One region of the Streptomyces sp. NPDC055013 genome, then DNA from elsewhere that is predicted to be linked to it. Evidence: riboswitches for the same ligand, from Rfam matches in the RefSeq annotation. Region 1 holds a riboswitch; the other holds the start of a gene.
What was found. A riboswitch is a leader RNA that binds a small molecule or an ion and turns the genes downstream of it on or off. The one in region 1 is predicted to bind glycine.

Region 2: another riboswitch for glycine. It lies ahead of gcvP (aminomethyl-transferring glycine dehydrogenase); the one in region 1 lies ahead of gcvT (glycine cleavage system aminomethyltransferase GcvT).

The regions. Positions count from the first base shown of each region.
Region 1 covers NZ_JBSGVW010000020.1:57,890-64,868, forward strand. Annotated here, with positions in the region: gene ACWGDB_RS23750 (L-serine ammonia-lyase) at 1-578, opposite strand, end outside; gene glyA (serine hydroxymethyltransferase) at 663-1,937, opposite strand; gene gcvH (glycine cleavage system protein GcvH) at 1,954-2,331, opposite strand; gene gcvT (glycine cleavage system aminomethyltransferase GcvT) at 2,452-3,573, opposite strand; glycine riboswitch at 3,612-3,739, opposite strand; glycine riboswitch at 3,740-3,838, opposite strand; gene ACWGDB_RS23770 (AAA family ATPase) at 4,007-4,681, shown strand; gene ACWGDB_RS23775 (enhanced serine sensitivity protein SseB) at 4,764-5,555, shown strand; gene ACWGDB_RS23780 (enhanced serine sensitivity protein SseB C-terminal domain-containing protein) at 5,745-6,503, shown strand; gene ACWGDB_RS23785 (ABC transporter permease) at 6,866-6,979, shown strand, end outside.
Region 2 covers NZ_JBSGVW010000033.1:7,329-14,307, reverse strand. Annotated here, with positions in the region: gene gcvP (aminomethyl-transferring glycine dehydrogenase) at 1-2,700, opposite strand, end outside; glycine riboswitch at 2,877-2,973, opposite strand; gene ACWGDB_RS31890 (PRC-barrel domain-containing protein) at 3,088-3,495, shown strand; gene ACWGDB_RS31885 (DNA polymerase IV) at 3,838-5,322, opposite strand; gene ACWGDB_RS31880 (MerR family transcriptional regulator) at 5,453-6,115, opposite strand; gene ACWGDB_RS31875 (bifunctional nuclease family protein) at 6,379-6,852, opposite strand; gene ftsR (transcriptional regulator FtsR) at 6,938-6,979, opposite strand, start outside.

The sequences.
Region 1 (6,979 bases):
GAGATCGACAGACCCGTCTCCTGCGTCAGGCGCAGCAGCTCGTCGCCCGTGCGGAAGGGGTACTTCAGGACCGTGTCGTCCAGCTTGATGCGGTCCGCGCCGACCGCCTCCTCGTCGACGACGAAACCGCCGCCCACCGAGTAGTACGTCTTGGAGATCAGCTCCCCGCCGGACGCGTCGTACGCCCACAGCGTCATGCCGTTCGCGTGATACGGCAGCGCCTTACGGCGGTGCAGGACCAGGTCCTTGTCGAAGGAGAACGGGATGTCGCGCTCACCGAGCAGCCGCAGCCGGCCCTCACTCTTGATCGCCTCCACCCGCTCGTCGGCGCCCTCCACGTCCACCGTGCGCGGCGAGGCGTCCTCCAGGCCGAGCAGCACCGCCTTCGGGGTGCCGTGTCCGTGGCCGGTCGCGCCCAGGGAGCCGTACAGCTCGCACCGCAGGGACGCGACGGAGTCCACCAGCCCCTCGTTGCGCAGACGGCGGGCGAACATGCGTGCCGCGCGCATCGGGCCGACCGTGTGGGAGCTGGACGGGCCGATGCCGATCGAGAACAGGTCGAAGACCGAGATGGCCACGGGGGACTCCTCAATACGGGGTGGAACAGGGGCGTGGGGTGTCCCGCTCACCTACGAGTGTGCGGGACACCCCACAAAAAGGAACTACTTGTTGAGACCGGGGTACAGCGGGTGCTTGTCCGCGAGCGTCCTGACCCGGGCCTTCAGCGCGTCCGCGTCGTAGGACGGCTTCAGCGCCGCGGCGATCACGTCCGCGACCTCGGCGAAGTCCTCGGCCGTGAAACCGCGGGTCGCCAGCGCCGGCGTACCGATCCGCAGACCCGAGGTCACCATCGGCGGCCGCGGGTCGTTCGGGACGGCGTTGCGGTTGACCGTGATGCCGACCTCGTGGAGGCGGTCCTCGGCCTGCTGGCCGTCCAGCTCCGACTCGCGCAGATCCACCAGGATCAGGTGCACGTCGGTGCCGCCGGACAGCACGTTCACACCGGCCTCGCGGGCGTCGGCGGCGGTCAGACGGTCGGCGAGGATCCGCGCACCCTCGACCGTACGGCGCTGGCGCTCCTTGAAGTCCTCACTCGCGGCGACCTTGAACGAGACCGCCTTGGCCGCGATCACGTGCTCCAGGGGACCGCCCTGGAAGCCCGGGAAGACGGACGAGTTCAGCTTCTTCGCGAAGTCCTTCTTCGCCAGGATGATGCCGCCGCGCGGGCCGCCCAGCGTCTTGTGCGTCGTGGAGGTGACCACGTCCGCGTGCTCGACCGGGTTCGGGTGCAGGCCCGCCGCGACCAGACCGGCGAAGTGCGCCATGTCGACCCACAGGTACGCCTCGACCTCGTCGGCGATCCTGCGGAACTCGGCGAAGTCCAGCTTCCGCGGGTACGCCGACCAGCCGGCGATGATCACCTTCGGGCGGTGCTCCTTGGCGAGCCGCTCGACCTCGGCCATGTCGACCAGGCCGGTCTCGGTGTCCACGTGGTACGGGACCACCTTGAACTGCTTGCCCGAGAAGTTCAGCCGCATCCCGTGCGTGAGGTGGCCGCCGTGGGCCAGGTCCAGGCCCAGGATGGTGTCACCCGGCTGGGCCAGCGCGAACAGGGCGGCCTGGTTGGCGGAGGCGCCCGAGTGGGGCTGCACGTTGGCGTACTCGGCGCCGAACAGCTCCTTGACCCGGTCGATGGCGATCTGCTCGGCGACGTCGACGTGCTCGCAGCCGCCGTAGTAGCGGCGGCCGGGGTAGCCCTCGGCGTACTTGTTCGTGGCGACCGAGCCCTGCGCCTCCATGACCGCGACCGGCGCGAAGTTCTCGGAGGCGATCATCTCCAGGGTGGACTGCTGGCGCTCCAGCTCGGCGTCGAGCGCGGCGGCGATCGCCGGGTCGAGCTCGTGCAGGGGCGTGTTCAGAAGCGACTTGTCAGACATAAGGGGGTGTAACTCCTCAGCCGGCGGTGTGGGTGACGTATTCGTCGGCGGAGAGCAGGTCGGCCGGCTCCTCCGTGATGCGTACCTTGAACAGCCAGCCGCCCTCGAAGGGGGCCGAGTTCACGAGCGCCGGGTCGTTCACCACGTCCTCGTTGATCTCGGTGATCTCACCGGTGACCGGGGAGTACAGGTCCGACACGGACTTGGTCGACTCCAGCTCGCCGCAGGTGTCACCCGCGGTCACGGTCGAGCCGACCTCGGGGAGCTGGGCGTAGACGACATCGCCGAGCGCGTTGGCCGCGAACTCGGTGATGCCGACCGTCGAGACGCCGTCCTCGGCGGTCGACAGCCACTCGTGCTCCTTGCTGTAGCGCAGCTGCTGGGGGTTGCTCATGGCCTGGATTCTCCTGTACGCGCGGGAGTGGTGATGAAGGGGGGACTGCTGGAAACGTGCGTGAGCAGCACAAATGTGCGCAGGCTCACGCAGGGCCGCTGCCAGTCTCTACTTCTGGAGTTACTTCTGCCGCTTGTAGAAGGGCAGCGCCACGACCTCGTACGGCTCGTGGCTGCCACGGATGTCCACACCGACCCCGGTCGTGCCCGGCGCCGAGTGCGCGGCGTCGACGTACGCCATCGCGATGGGCTTGCCCAGCGTGGGGGAGGGCGCACCGGAGGTGACCTCGCCGATCACCTCGCCGCCGGCGACGACCGGGTACCCGGCGCGCGGGACGCGACGCCCCTCGGCGATCAGACCGACCAGGACGCGCGGCGGGTTCTGCGAGGCACGGTCGGCGGCCTCGGCGAGCGCCTCGCGCCCGACGAAGTCGCCCTCCTTCTCGAACTTCACCACCCGGCCGAGCCCGGCGTCGAAGGGCGTGAGGGAGGTCGACAGCTCGTGGCCGTACAGCGGCATGCCCGCCTCCAGCCGCAGCGTGTCCCGGCAGGACAGACCGCACGGGATCAGGCCGACGCCCTCGCCCGCCTTGGTCAGCGCCTGCCACACCTCGACGGCGTGCTCCGGCTTCACGAACAGCTCGAAGCCGTCCTCGCCGGTGTAGCCGGTGCGCGCGATGAGGGCGGGGACGCCGGCGACGGTGCCGGGCAGACCGGCGTAGTACTTCAGGCCGTCCAGGTCGGCGTCCGTGAGCGACTTGAGGATGCCGGAGGACTCCGGACCCTGCACGGCGAGCAGGGCGTACGCGTCCCGGTCGTCACGGACCTCGGTGTCGAAGCCGGCGACCCGCTCGGTCAGCGCGTCCAGCACGACTTGGGCGTTGGAGGCGTTGGCGACGACCATGTACTCGGTCTCGGCGAGCCGGTAGACGATCAGGTCGTCCAGGATGCCGCCGTCGGCCCGGCAGATCATGGTGTAGCGGGCGCGGCCCACACCGACGGAGGCGATGTTGCCGACCAGGGCGTGGTTCAGGAAGGCCGCCGCGGCGGGGCCGGTGACGGTGATCTCGCCCATGTGGGAGAGGTCGAAGAGGCCGGCCTTGGTGCGCACGGCGTTGTGCTCGTCGCGCTCGGAGCCGTAGCGCAGGGGCATGTCCCAGCCGGCGAAGTCGGTCATCGTCGCACCGAGCGAGCGATGCAGGGCATCGAGCGCGGTGTGACGGAGTTCTTCTGTACTGCTCATCGGACGGTCTTCTCCCAAGGCATGACGGGCGAGGTCGTTCCTCCCCATCTGTCATCGGAACCTGAGAGGTTCGCCATGACCGGCTGAGGGCCAGGTCACGGCTTGCACCTTGGGTGGAGCCCACGCCTCTTCTCGGCGAAGAGGGGGACTCGCTTTTCAGATGTGCCTCGCCCGCGCGGTAACGGGGCCTGAGAGATTCAAGGGAGGGACTTGCTCCTTCGGCGCCCCAGCGATGAACTGCTGGGAACTCTCCCGCGCGGATTCGAACGGCCGGTATGCAGTTGGCGCGGACATCATTGCACGCCCGGCCCGTCTTCGGCAGGCCACGTCTGTAACGGGGTTGTGGCAGTAAGTGAACGAAAATGCGGGAGATCATCCATTACCTTCTCTTTACGCTCAGTGGGGATGGGGAATCCTGAACCGGAGGAGGACGATGACGGTGAAGCGCACCACTGCGTACGCCACGACGTCGGGCGTCGCGCTGCCCAAGCAGCCTGCGGCCCCGGCCGTCGAGGCCCCGGGCACGCGCGTCGCACCGGTGGTCCGTGACCTCCGCGAGCGCTCCGGCCACAGCCCGCACGCACTGCTCTTCGCCCCCGAGGACCTCGTCGTGATCACGGGGCTGCCCGGCAGCGGCAAGTCCACGCTGATGCGGCGGACGGTGAAGGGCGCCCGCATCGACTCCCAGGACACCCGGGACCGCTGGGACGCCCGCATGCCCGGCTTCCTGCCCTACGCCTTCTACCGCCCCCTGGTCCGCCTCGCGCACTACGCCGGCCTGCGCCGCGCCGTGCGCTCCGGCGAGGGCGTCGTCGTCCACGACTGCGGTACGCAGGCCTGGGTGCGCGGCTGGCTGGCCCGCGAGGCCCGCCGCCGCGGCGGCACCCTGCACCTGCTGCTGCTCGACGTCGACCCGGACACGGCCCTGGAGGGCCAGCGCGAGCGCGGCCGGGGCGTCTCGCGGTACGCCTTCCTGCGCCACCGCAGGGCCGCGGCCCACCTGCTGCGCTCCGTGGAGAAGGGCCACCTGCCGCCGGGCTGCGGCTCGGCGGTGCTGATCGACCGGGATGCGGCGGGCGTACTGCGCCGGATCGGGTTCACGGGCTGACCGGCCGAGGGCCTGTACGGGACGGCCACCCGCTAGCCTTTTGAGCCACAGCAGCGGTTCACAGCAGGCGGTTGAGAAGCAGATGGACTTCCCGGCGGAACTCCCCGCGGACTTCCCGGCAGGGGCACACCTCCACTCCCACGGCGGGTGGCCAGGCAACGAGCTGGAGGAGGTGCTCTCGGCCTCCCTCGGCCTGCCCTCGGCCGGCGGCCGGATCATCGAGGTGCTGGGCCGCAGCTTCGTCTGGGTGCCCCTGCCCGGCGGCGGCGGCCGGGACACCGGTCCGCTGGACCTGCCCACGGTGGAGATCGAGGGCCAGGCGTACGTGCCGGTCTTCAGCTCCGAGGAGCAGTTCCGCCAGGTGGTCGGCTCCCACATGTCGTTCACCATCGCCCCTGCGGTGGAGTTCGCCCGCGGTCTGCCGCCGCAGGTGGGCATCGCCGTCAATCCCGACGGCGTGGTCGGCGTCCCGCTGCCCCCGGCGGCGGTGGCCGAGCTGTGCCGCGTGGGCCGCACACCGCTGGACGGCCTCACGTCCGGAGGCCGCGTCAAGCTCTACGAGCCCGACTGGCAGGACGACCCGATCGACTTCCTCGCGGTTGCGTCCGCCGAGTTCGCCGAGACCGGCGTGGTGACGACGGCCCGCCGCTGCCTCGCGTCGATCGAGACGGCCTCTCCGGTGATGTTCATCGGTGTGGAACTCTCCCTCTGGGAGGGCGACTTGCGCGCCGCCCCCATGGACGCCCTGGCCCGGGCCCTCGGCCGCACCCCGGTCCCGTGGCCGGTCAACCTGGTCCTGCTGGACGTGGCCGAGGACCCGGTGATCGCCTGGATGCGCCGGCAGGTGCGCCCCTTCTACCAGCGGGGCCATTGAACGTTCCCAGGGCGCAGCGCCCCTGAAAGGGGCGCGGGGAACTGCGCGACCAGCCACCACGCACCCGCACTCACGCAGGCAGAACAAGGACCGAGGTAATGGGCGCCTAAGCTGTCACTCGATGCGGGGCAACTCTTAGAAGGGGCGGTACTACAGGTGAGCGCGAGCCTCAGCGGCAGCGTCGAGCACATGCTGCGCCAGGTGACGCCCGGGCGCTACGACGCCTACGAGGCCCTCCTGCGCGCGCTCGCGACCCCGTCCTCCGGCCAGGTCTGGATGCTGCTGTGGCACGGCCAGGGCGGCTCCCCGGACGCCCAGTACGGAAACATGGACGTCGAGGGCTACGGCTACGCCCCGTGCGTCACCTCCGCCCAGGAGCTGTCCGCCAGCGGCTGGAACCGCAGCTACGAAGTCGTCGACGGAGTCGACGTGGCCCGCACCCTCTACCCGGACCACTACGGCCTCTGGCTCAACCCGCACGCCCCCGGCGGCGGCGTCGGCATCCCGTGGCTCGACCTGCGCCGCATCGCCACCGGCCTGGACCGCCAGCCCGCCGGCCCGCTGCGCCTGTCGGAACCCGGCATCGAGATCCCGCAGTTCTACGCCCTCCTCGCGCAGAACGCCCACCGCACCCCGGCGGTCCGCTCGCTGCGCCGCGCCTGGGTGCAGCCGGCGCTCGGTGCGCCGTATCTCGCCATCGGGCTCGACGTGTACGACACCAGCCCGCCCGCGGTCGACTCGGTGCGCTCGATGATGTCGCAGTCGATCGGCGCGGTCCCGGACGGGCTGCCGGTCTCGACCGTGGCGATGTCCGACGAGGACGACCCGGTCGCCATGTGGATGAGAGCGAGCGCCCGCCCTTTCTACGACCGCGAGGCACATGTCGCCGCCCCTGCGCAGGCACCGGCGGCCGGCTACGGCTACCCACCGGCACAGGGCCGTTACTGATCATTGATCGGCTAACCTGCTGATCGGTCGGCAACCCGACTGTCGTAGGTGCAAAGGGTCTTGGACTGCGGTTTCCCAGGTCGATCTCCGCGCGTAGATGCGATCGGAAGGTCCCGGTCCGCCCTCTTACGCCCCAACTGGCCCCCGTCCGGCGGCCGATACCCACTGTTCGGATAACGGAACCCCTCAGACAGCATCACGGTTGCGCATCCTTTCCCCGCCAGCTCTGGCAACAGATCGCCAAAGCATTGAAGACTCCCGGCAAGACACGGGCCGGTCGGTCCTGTGTACGAGTGGAAGCAACCGCTACAGCGGCAGCCAGGGGGGTCGGCAACCGCCGGCCGAGAGGGGTCAATCTCACTGTGACCGCACCGATCGAGACAACCGGAGCGGAGGCCGGAGCGCAGCCCGAGGCCGTTCTCTCCGGCGTCGAGAAGAGCCAGATCGAGGGGCGTTCCCTCGGCCAGATCGCCTGG
Region 2 (6,979 bases), on a different contig from region 1:
GTTCCGCAGCGGGTTGTCGTCCGCGGGCCACTCACCCGACCCGACCTTCTCGATCTCCGCACGAATGGCGATCATCGTCTCGCAGAACCGGTCGAGTTCGTTCAGGTCCTCGGACTCGGTCGGCTCGATCATCAGCGTTCCGGCCACCGGGAACGACATCGTCGGCGCGTGGAAGCCGTAGTCGATGAGCCGCTTGGCCACGTCGTCGACGCTCACCCCGGTCGCCTTGGTCAGCGGCCGCAGGTCGATGATGCACTCGTGCGCGACGAGCCCGCCCGGCCCGGTGTAGAGCACCGGGAAGTGCGGCTCCAGCCGCTTGGCGATGTAGTTGGCGGACAGCACCGCCACCTGCGTGGCCCGCTTGAGCCCCTCGCCGCCCATGAGCCGTACGTAGGACCACGAGATCGGCAGGATCCCGGCGGAACCCCAGGGCGCGGCCGAGATCGGGCCGACGCCCGTCTCCGGCCCCGCCGCGGGCTGCAGCGGGTGGTTCGGCAGATACGGCGCCAGGTGCGCACGTACACCGACCGGCCCGACGCCCGGACCGCCACCGCCGTGCGGAATGCAGAAGGTCTTGTGCAGGTTGAGATGCGAGACGTCGCCACCGAAGTGGCCCGGCTTGGCAAGCCCCACAAGGGCGTTGAGGTTGGCGCCGTCGACGTACACCTGCCCGCCGGCCTCGTGCACCTGAGCGCAGATGTCGGCGACGTGCTCCTCGAACACCCCGTGCGTCGACGGGTACGTGATCATCAGCACCGACAACTCGTCCCGGTGCTTCTCGATCTTCGCCCGCAGATCCTCGACGTCGATCTCACCGTCGTCGGCGGTCTTCACGACGACGACCTTCATACCGGCCATGACGGCGCTGGCGGCGTTGGTCCCATGGGCGGACGACGGAATCAGACAGACGGTCCGCTGCTCGTCCCCGTTGGCCCGGTGGTACCCGCGTACCGCGAGCAGCCCGGCCAGCTCACCCTGCGACCCGGCGTTGGGCTGCAGCGACACCTTGTCGTAGCCGGTGACCTCGGCGAGACGTTCCTCCAACTCGCGGATGAGCGTCAGATAGCCCTGCGCCTGCTCGGCGGGCGCGAAGGGGTGCAGCTGCCCGAACTCCGGCCAGGTGACCGGCTCCATCTCGGTCGTCGCGTTGAGCTTCATGGTGCAGGAGCCCAGCGGGATCATGCCGCGGTCGAGCGCGTAGTCGCGGTCGGCGAGCCTGCGCAGGTAGCGCAGCATCGCGGTCTCGGAACGGTGCTGGTGGAAGACGGGGTGCGTGAGGACCTCGTCGCTGCGCAGCAGCCCGCCCGGAAGTACGTCCTCGGCCCCCTCGTCCAGCGCCTCGACGTCACCCTCGACCCCGAACGCCGTCCATACGGCGCCCAGTTGGGCCCGCGTGGTGGTCTCGTCGCAGGCGAGGGACACATGGTCGGCGTCGACGAGGCGCAGGTTGACGCCGTTCTGCCGGGCGGCGGCGACAACTTCGGCGGCCTTCGCAGGCACCCGCACGGTCAGCGTGTCGAAGTAGGAACCGTGCACGACCTCGACCCCACCGGCCGTGAGGCCCGCGGCGAGGATGGCGGCGTACCGGTGAGTGCGCCGGGCGATGCCGCGCAGCCCGTCGGGGCCGTGGTACACGGCGTACATCCCAGCCATCACGGCGAGCAGCACCTGAGCCGTACAGATGTTGCTGGTCGCCTTCTCCCGGCGAATGTGCTGCTCACGCGTCTGGAGAGCCAGCCGGTACGCCCTGTTGCCGTCGACATCCACGGACACGCCCACGAGCCGCCCGGGCAGGCTGCGCGCGAACTTCTCGTGTACGGCCATGTAGCCGGCGTGCGGCCCGCCGAAGCCCATCGGCACACCGAACCGCTGCGTCGTCCCGACCGCGATGTCCGCCCCGAGCTCACCGGGGGACTTCAGCAGCGTGAGCGCGAGCAGATCGGCGGCGACGGTGACGAGGGCGCCGAGCTCATGGGCCTGCTCGATGACGGGCTTGATGTCCCGTACGACGCCGGAGGCGCCCGGGTACTGCACCAGAACGCCGTTGATCTCCCGCCCGGCGATCTCGGCCGGAATGCCGTCGCTGAGGTCGGCGACCACGATCTCCACGCCGGTGGGCTCGGCACGGGTCTCGATCACGGCGATGGTCTGCGGAAGTACATCCGCGTCGACCAGGAACAGCCCCTTCTTGTTCTTGCCCATCCGCAGCGACAGGGCCATGGCCTCGGCCGCCGCGGTCCCCTCGTCCAGCAGCGAGGCACCGGAGGTCGGCAGCCCGGTGAGGTCGGCGACCATGGTCTGGAAGTTCAGCAGGGCCTCGAGCCGCCCCTGCGAGATCTCGGGCTGATACGGCGTGTAGGCCGTGTACCAAGCCGGGTTCTCCATGACATTGCGCAGGATGACGGGCGGCGTGAAGGTCCCGTAGTACCCGAGCCCGATCATCGAGTCCAGCACCTGGTTGCGATCGGCGAGCGACCGCAGCTCGGCGAGCACCTCGGCCTCGGTACGCGCCCCCGGCAGTTCGAGGGAGTCGGCGTTCTTGATCACATCCGGCACCGCCGCGGCGGTGAGCTCGTCGAGCGAGCCGTACCCGACCTGGGCGAGCATCTTGGCCCGAGCCTCATGATCAGGACCGATGTGACGCTGCTCGAAGGGAATACCCTGCTCGAGCTCTGAGAGCGGAATGCGATGGGCGGTCATTGCGGAGGCCTCCTGGTCTGACACGACCTTCGAGGGGCACCACGGCGCGGGTACCCGGACGGCCTCCCCCTCTGTCATCTCAACCTGAGAGCTTCACCGGGTCACCACAAGGTGCCCGGTTTTCACCGTCGGTGAGAGCGGAGGCCATCGACACCCGCCCTGCTTTCCAGAGTGACCTCGTCCGTGCGGTACGTGTGCCTGAGAGATTCCGGGGAGGATTTGCTCCTTCGGCGCCTCCGGATGGTTCCCGGAGGACTCTCCCGCACGGGGTCAGCAGCCGCTAGCCAGACTACCAGCGGGGTCAACGCACGGTCCTTCGAGTGGCCGGGCTCACCAATGTGCCTTTTCGTAGTGCTTACGGATGAGTTGCGACCAAGTGGAGGGCCCGTGCAGACCGACATCGATCCGCGCAATCTGATCGGCCGCAAGGCCTTCGACCGCAACGGCACCAAGATCGGCACCATCGACGAGGTCTATCTCGACGACGCGACCGGAGTGCCGGAATGGGCGGCGATACGCACCGGCCTGTTCTCCCGGGACGCCTTCGTGCCCCTGGAGCCCAGCGATCTGGTCGAGGGCAGCCTCCACGTCCCCTTCGACCGCGCCCTCATCAAGGACGCTCCCGACTTCGGCGTGGGCCGCCACCTCTCCCCCGAACAGGAACTGCAGCTCTACCACCACTACGGCCTCGACGTAACCGCCCCTCCCCCACCCCCTGACCGAGACTTCGGCAACCTGGCGACCACAGAAACCCCGGACGACAACGGCCCCCGCACATCCCACCCTCACTCCTGAAGACGCCCCCCTCCGCCGCACATCCCCCAGCACACACAGTCACGCCCACCGCCGGCCCGCCCGCAGCTGACCCGCCACCTGCCACCTGCCACCTCCGCGCGGCCGCGTTCCGTTGCCCAGCCGCACCCCATCGCACCGCAACGCCCGCGGCGGCGCCCACGCGACAGCCGACGACCGACCGACGACCCACCTGGCTGTGGCAGTCGTGCCGCGGGGGCGGCACGGGTGGGCGCAGCGGCACCCCGCGAGCGCGGGCGAGCGACCCACCCCTGGCTGCAACCGCAACGCCCGTCGGCCGGCGCCCAGGAACCAACCGCACGTCCGGTTCCGCCCGCCCACGCCCTACCCAGGCACCACAGGCGGCGCCTCCCCCATACCCCCGCCACCCCGCTCCCGCCCCAGGTGACCGACCTGCACCTCTAAAACCCCACCAGCCCCAGTTCCCCCACCTCCCGCATCTCCCCCATCTCCCTCAGGCACCCCAGCTCTCCCCCGCACCAACGGCAACGGCTCCGCCGACTCCAGCCCCGGATCGTCAACCCGAAACGTCCGCACCCGCCCCGGCTCCGACGACTCAGGCGTCTCGAACCGCACCGTCACCCGCCCCAGCCCACTCCCTTGCACCCACCCATGCCCGTACTCGACGTGCCGCACATCGTGACCCGCAACCCACCGCCGCTCCACAGGCAGCGCAGCCTCCCGCTCCGCCAGTGGCTCCTCGTGGTCGCCCTCCTCGCCGTGCTCGACCCGCTCCCCCGCCACCTGCGCGAACAGATCCTCCTGCGTGTAGTCGGCCAGCCCGCTGACCCCGACCCCCAGCAGCCGCACCCCACCCGTCGTGTCCACGGAATCCAGCAGCCGCAGCGCGGCCTCCCGCACCACACCCGGATCGTCCGTCGGCCCCCGCAACGTCTCGGACCGGGTCAGCGTCGAGAAGTCGTACCGCCGTACCTTCAGCACGATGGTCCGCCCGGACAACCCGGCCCCCCGCAACCGCCGCACACAACGATCGGCCAGCCGCTGCACCTCGAGCCCCACCCGGACCCGGTCATGGATGTCCACGTCGTACGTGTCCTCGACGGACACCGACTTGGCCTCCCGCTCGGCCACCACGGGCCGCTCGTCGAGCGCCAGCGCCATGGCGTACAGGGCATGCCCATGGGCCTTGCCCAGCAGCCGCACGAGCTCGTCCTCGCCCGCCTCGGCGATCTCGTCGACCGTGTGGATCCCGGCCCGCCGCAGATGATCCCCGGTCGCCGGCCCCACCCCCGGCAAGGTCCGCACCGACATCGGCGCGAGCAACGCCCGCTCCGTCCCCGGCTCGATCACCACCAGCCCGTCGGGCTTGGCCTCCTCCGAGGCGATCTTCGCCAGCATCTTGGACGCGGCCAGGCCCACCGACCCCGCGAGCCCGGTGACGGCTCGTATGTCTGCGCGCAGCTTCACCCCCACCAGCCGCGCGGAAGCCTCGTCCCAGGCCACTCCACCGGCCTCCAGGTCCACGAACGCCTCGTCCAGGCTCAGCGGCTCCACCAGCGGCGACAGCTCCCGCAGCAGGCCCATCACCTGCTCGCTGATGTCGCGGTAGATCCCGAAGCGCGGCACGAGATACGCGGCATTAGGCGCCAGCCGACGCGCCTGCCCCATGGGCATCGCCGAGTGCACCCCGAACACCCGAGCCTCATAGGACGCGGTGGCGACGACCCCCCGCGGCCCGAGCCCGCCCACGATCACGGCTTTCCCGCGCAGGCTCGGCTTGGATGCCTGCTCCACCGAGGCGTAGAAGGCATCCATGTCGAGATGCAGGATCGTAGGCGCGTTCCTCACATCTCCGATGCTGCCTCACGCCACTGACAATGCCCTGCTGCAACGGCCTGATACGGCGCCTCGGGCCGATCGATCGACCCCACCCGGCAATCCCGCCGCACCACCACGCAGGTGCACCGGCGAAGACCGCTCAGACCGCCCGGTTGCGCCGCCGCGCCAGCTCGTCCGCCGGATTGTGCCCGACCAGCGTCTCCCCGGTGTCGATCCGCTCCCCGTGCAGCTGGGACAAGGCACTCTCGACGTCCCGCCACACCACGCCCACGGCGATCCCGAAGACCCCCTGCCCACCCTGGAGCAGCGCGTGCACCTCGTCCGGGGAGCTGCACTCGTAGACCGTCGCGCCGTCGCTCATCAGCGTCAGGCGCTCGAGATCCCGAAAGCCGCGCTCCCGCAGATGCTGGACGGTGGTACGGATGTTCTGCAGCGACACACCGGTGTCCAGGAACCGCTTGACGATCTTCAGGACGACGACATCCCGGAAGCTGTAGAGCCGCTGCGTCCCCGACCCATGAGCGGGCCGCACGCTGGGCTCGACAAGGCCGGTGCGCGCCCAGTAGTCCAGTTGCCGGTATGTGATGCCCGCGGCCGCACAGGCCGTCGGACCGCGATAGCCGATCTGCTCGGTCGCCATGGACGCCGCCCCTCCGCCGCTGCTCGGCACGGCCGTCGGTCGCTGCGGAGCGTGATCGGCCGCGCTGCCCTGAAGCGGGCTGCTGTGAAGCGGGTACGGGCCGCTCGCCCCGAGACTGCGTCCGGGGGCACCCCCAGCCGTACCGTCGCCGCTGCTTCTCACGCCGACCTCCGTCCTTGACCTGCCTTCTCGACGGTAGGCAGTCACCAGGGGTGCGTCAACGATCGCCACACTCGGCACGCCGAGTGATAATCACCCTAGGAGTGGTTTCCCGTGCCCCACCGCGGGGAAAGGCTAGCCGAATGCGCTCGGAGCAGGCCGCAGGACGCTCTTCCTCGCCGCTGGCAAATGCCGGCATTTGAGCCGTAACGGACTGTGGGCCGCACCACCACGGACCGCGAGTCCGCCGGGCCGCCGACGCCGCCTCACTGACTGCTGGTGCCGAAGTCCTCGGGCGAGATCTGGTCGAGGAACTCGCGGAACTTCTCCACCTCGTCCTCCTGCTCGTCCGGAATCGCGATGCCCGCGTCGTCGAGCACGCCGTCGCTGCCGTAGATCGGCGTTCCGGTGCGCAGGGCCAGCGCTATGGCATCGGAGGGGCGGGCACTCACCTCGACGCCGCTGGCGAAGACCAGCTCGGCGTAGAAGACGCCCTCACGCAGATCCGTGATGCGTACTTCGGTGAGCTCCTGGCCGACGGCCTCCAGCACGTCCTTGAACAGGTCGTGGGTCAGCGGTCGCGCGGGGGCCATGCCCTGCTGGGCGAAGGCGATCGCCGTCGCCTCCCCCGGCCCGATCCAGATGGGGAGGTAGCGGTCGCCTCCCACTTCACGCAGGAGCACGATCGGTTGGTTGGAGGGCATCTCGACCCGGACACCTACGACATCGAGCTCGTTCACACAGCAACCCTAGGCCGTGCTCGGGACGTTTGGGTAGTCGGGCCGAGAACGGGTGGCCGATCCGGGCTCCCCACCCCTGCCCGGCTCAGGGCAGCCGCACCCCGAGAGCGGTCTGCACCAGTGCGGC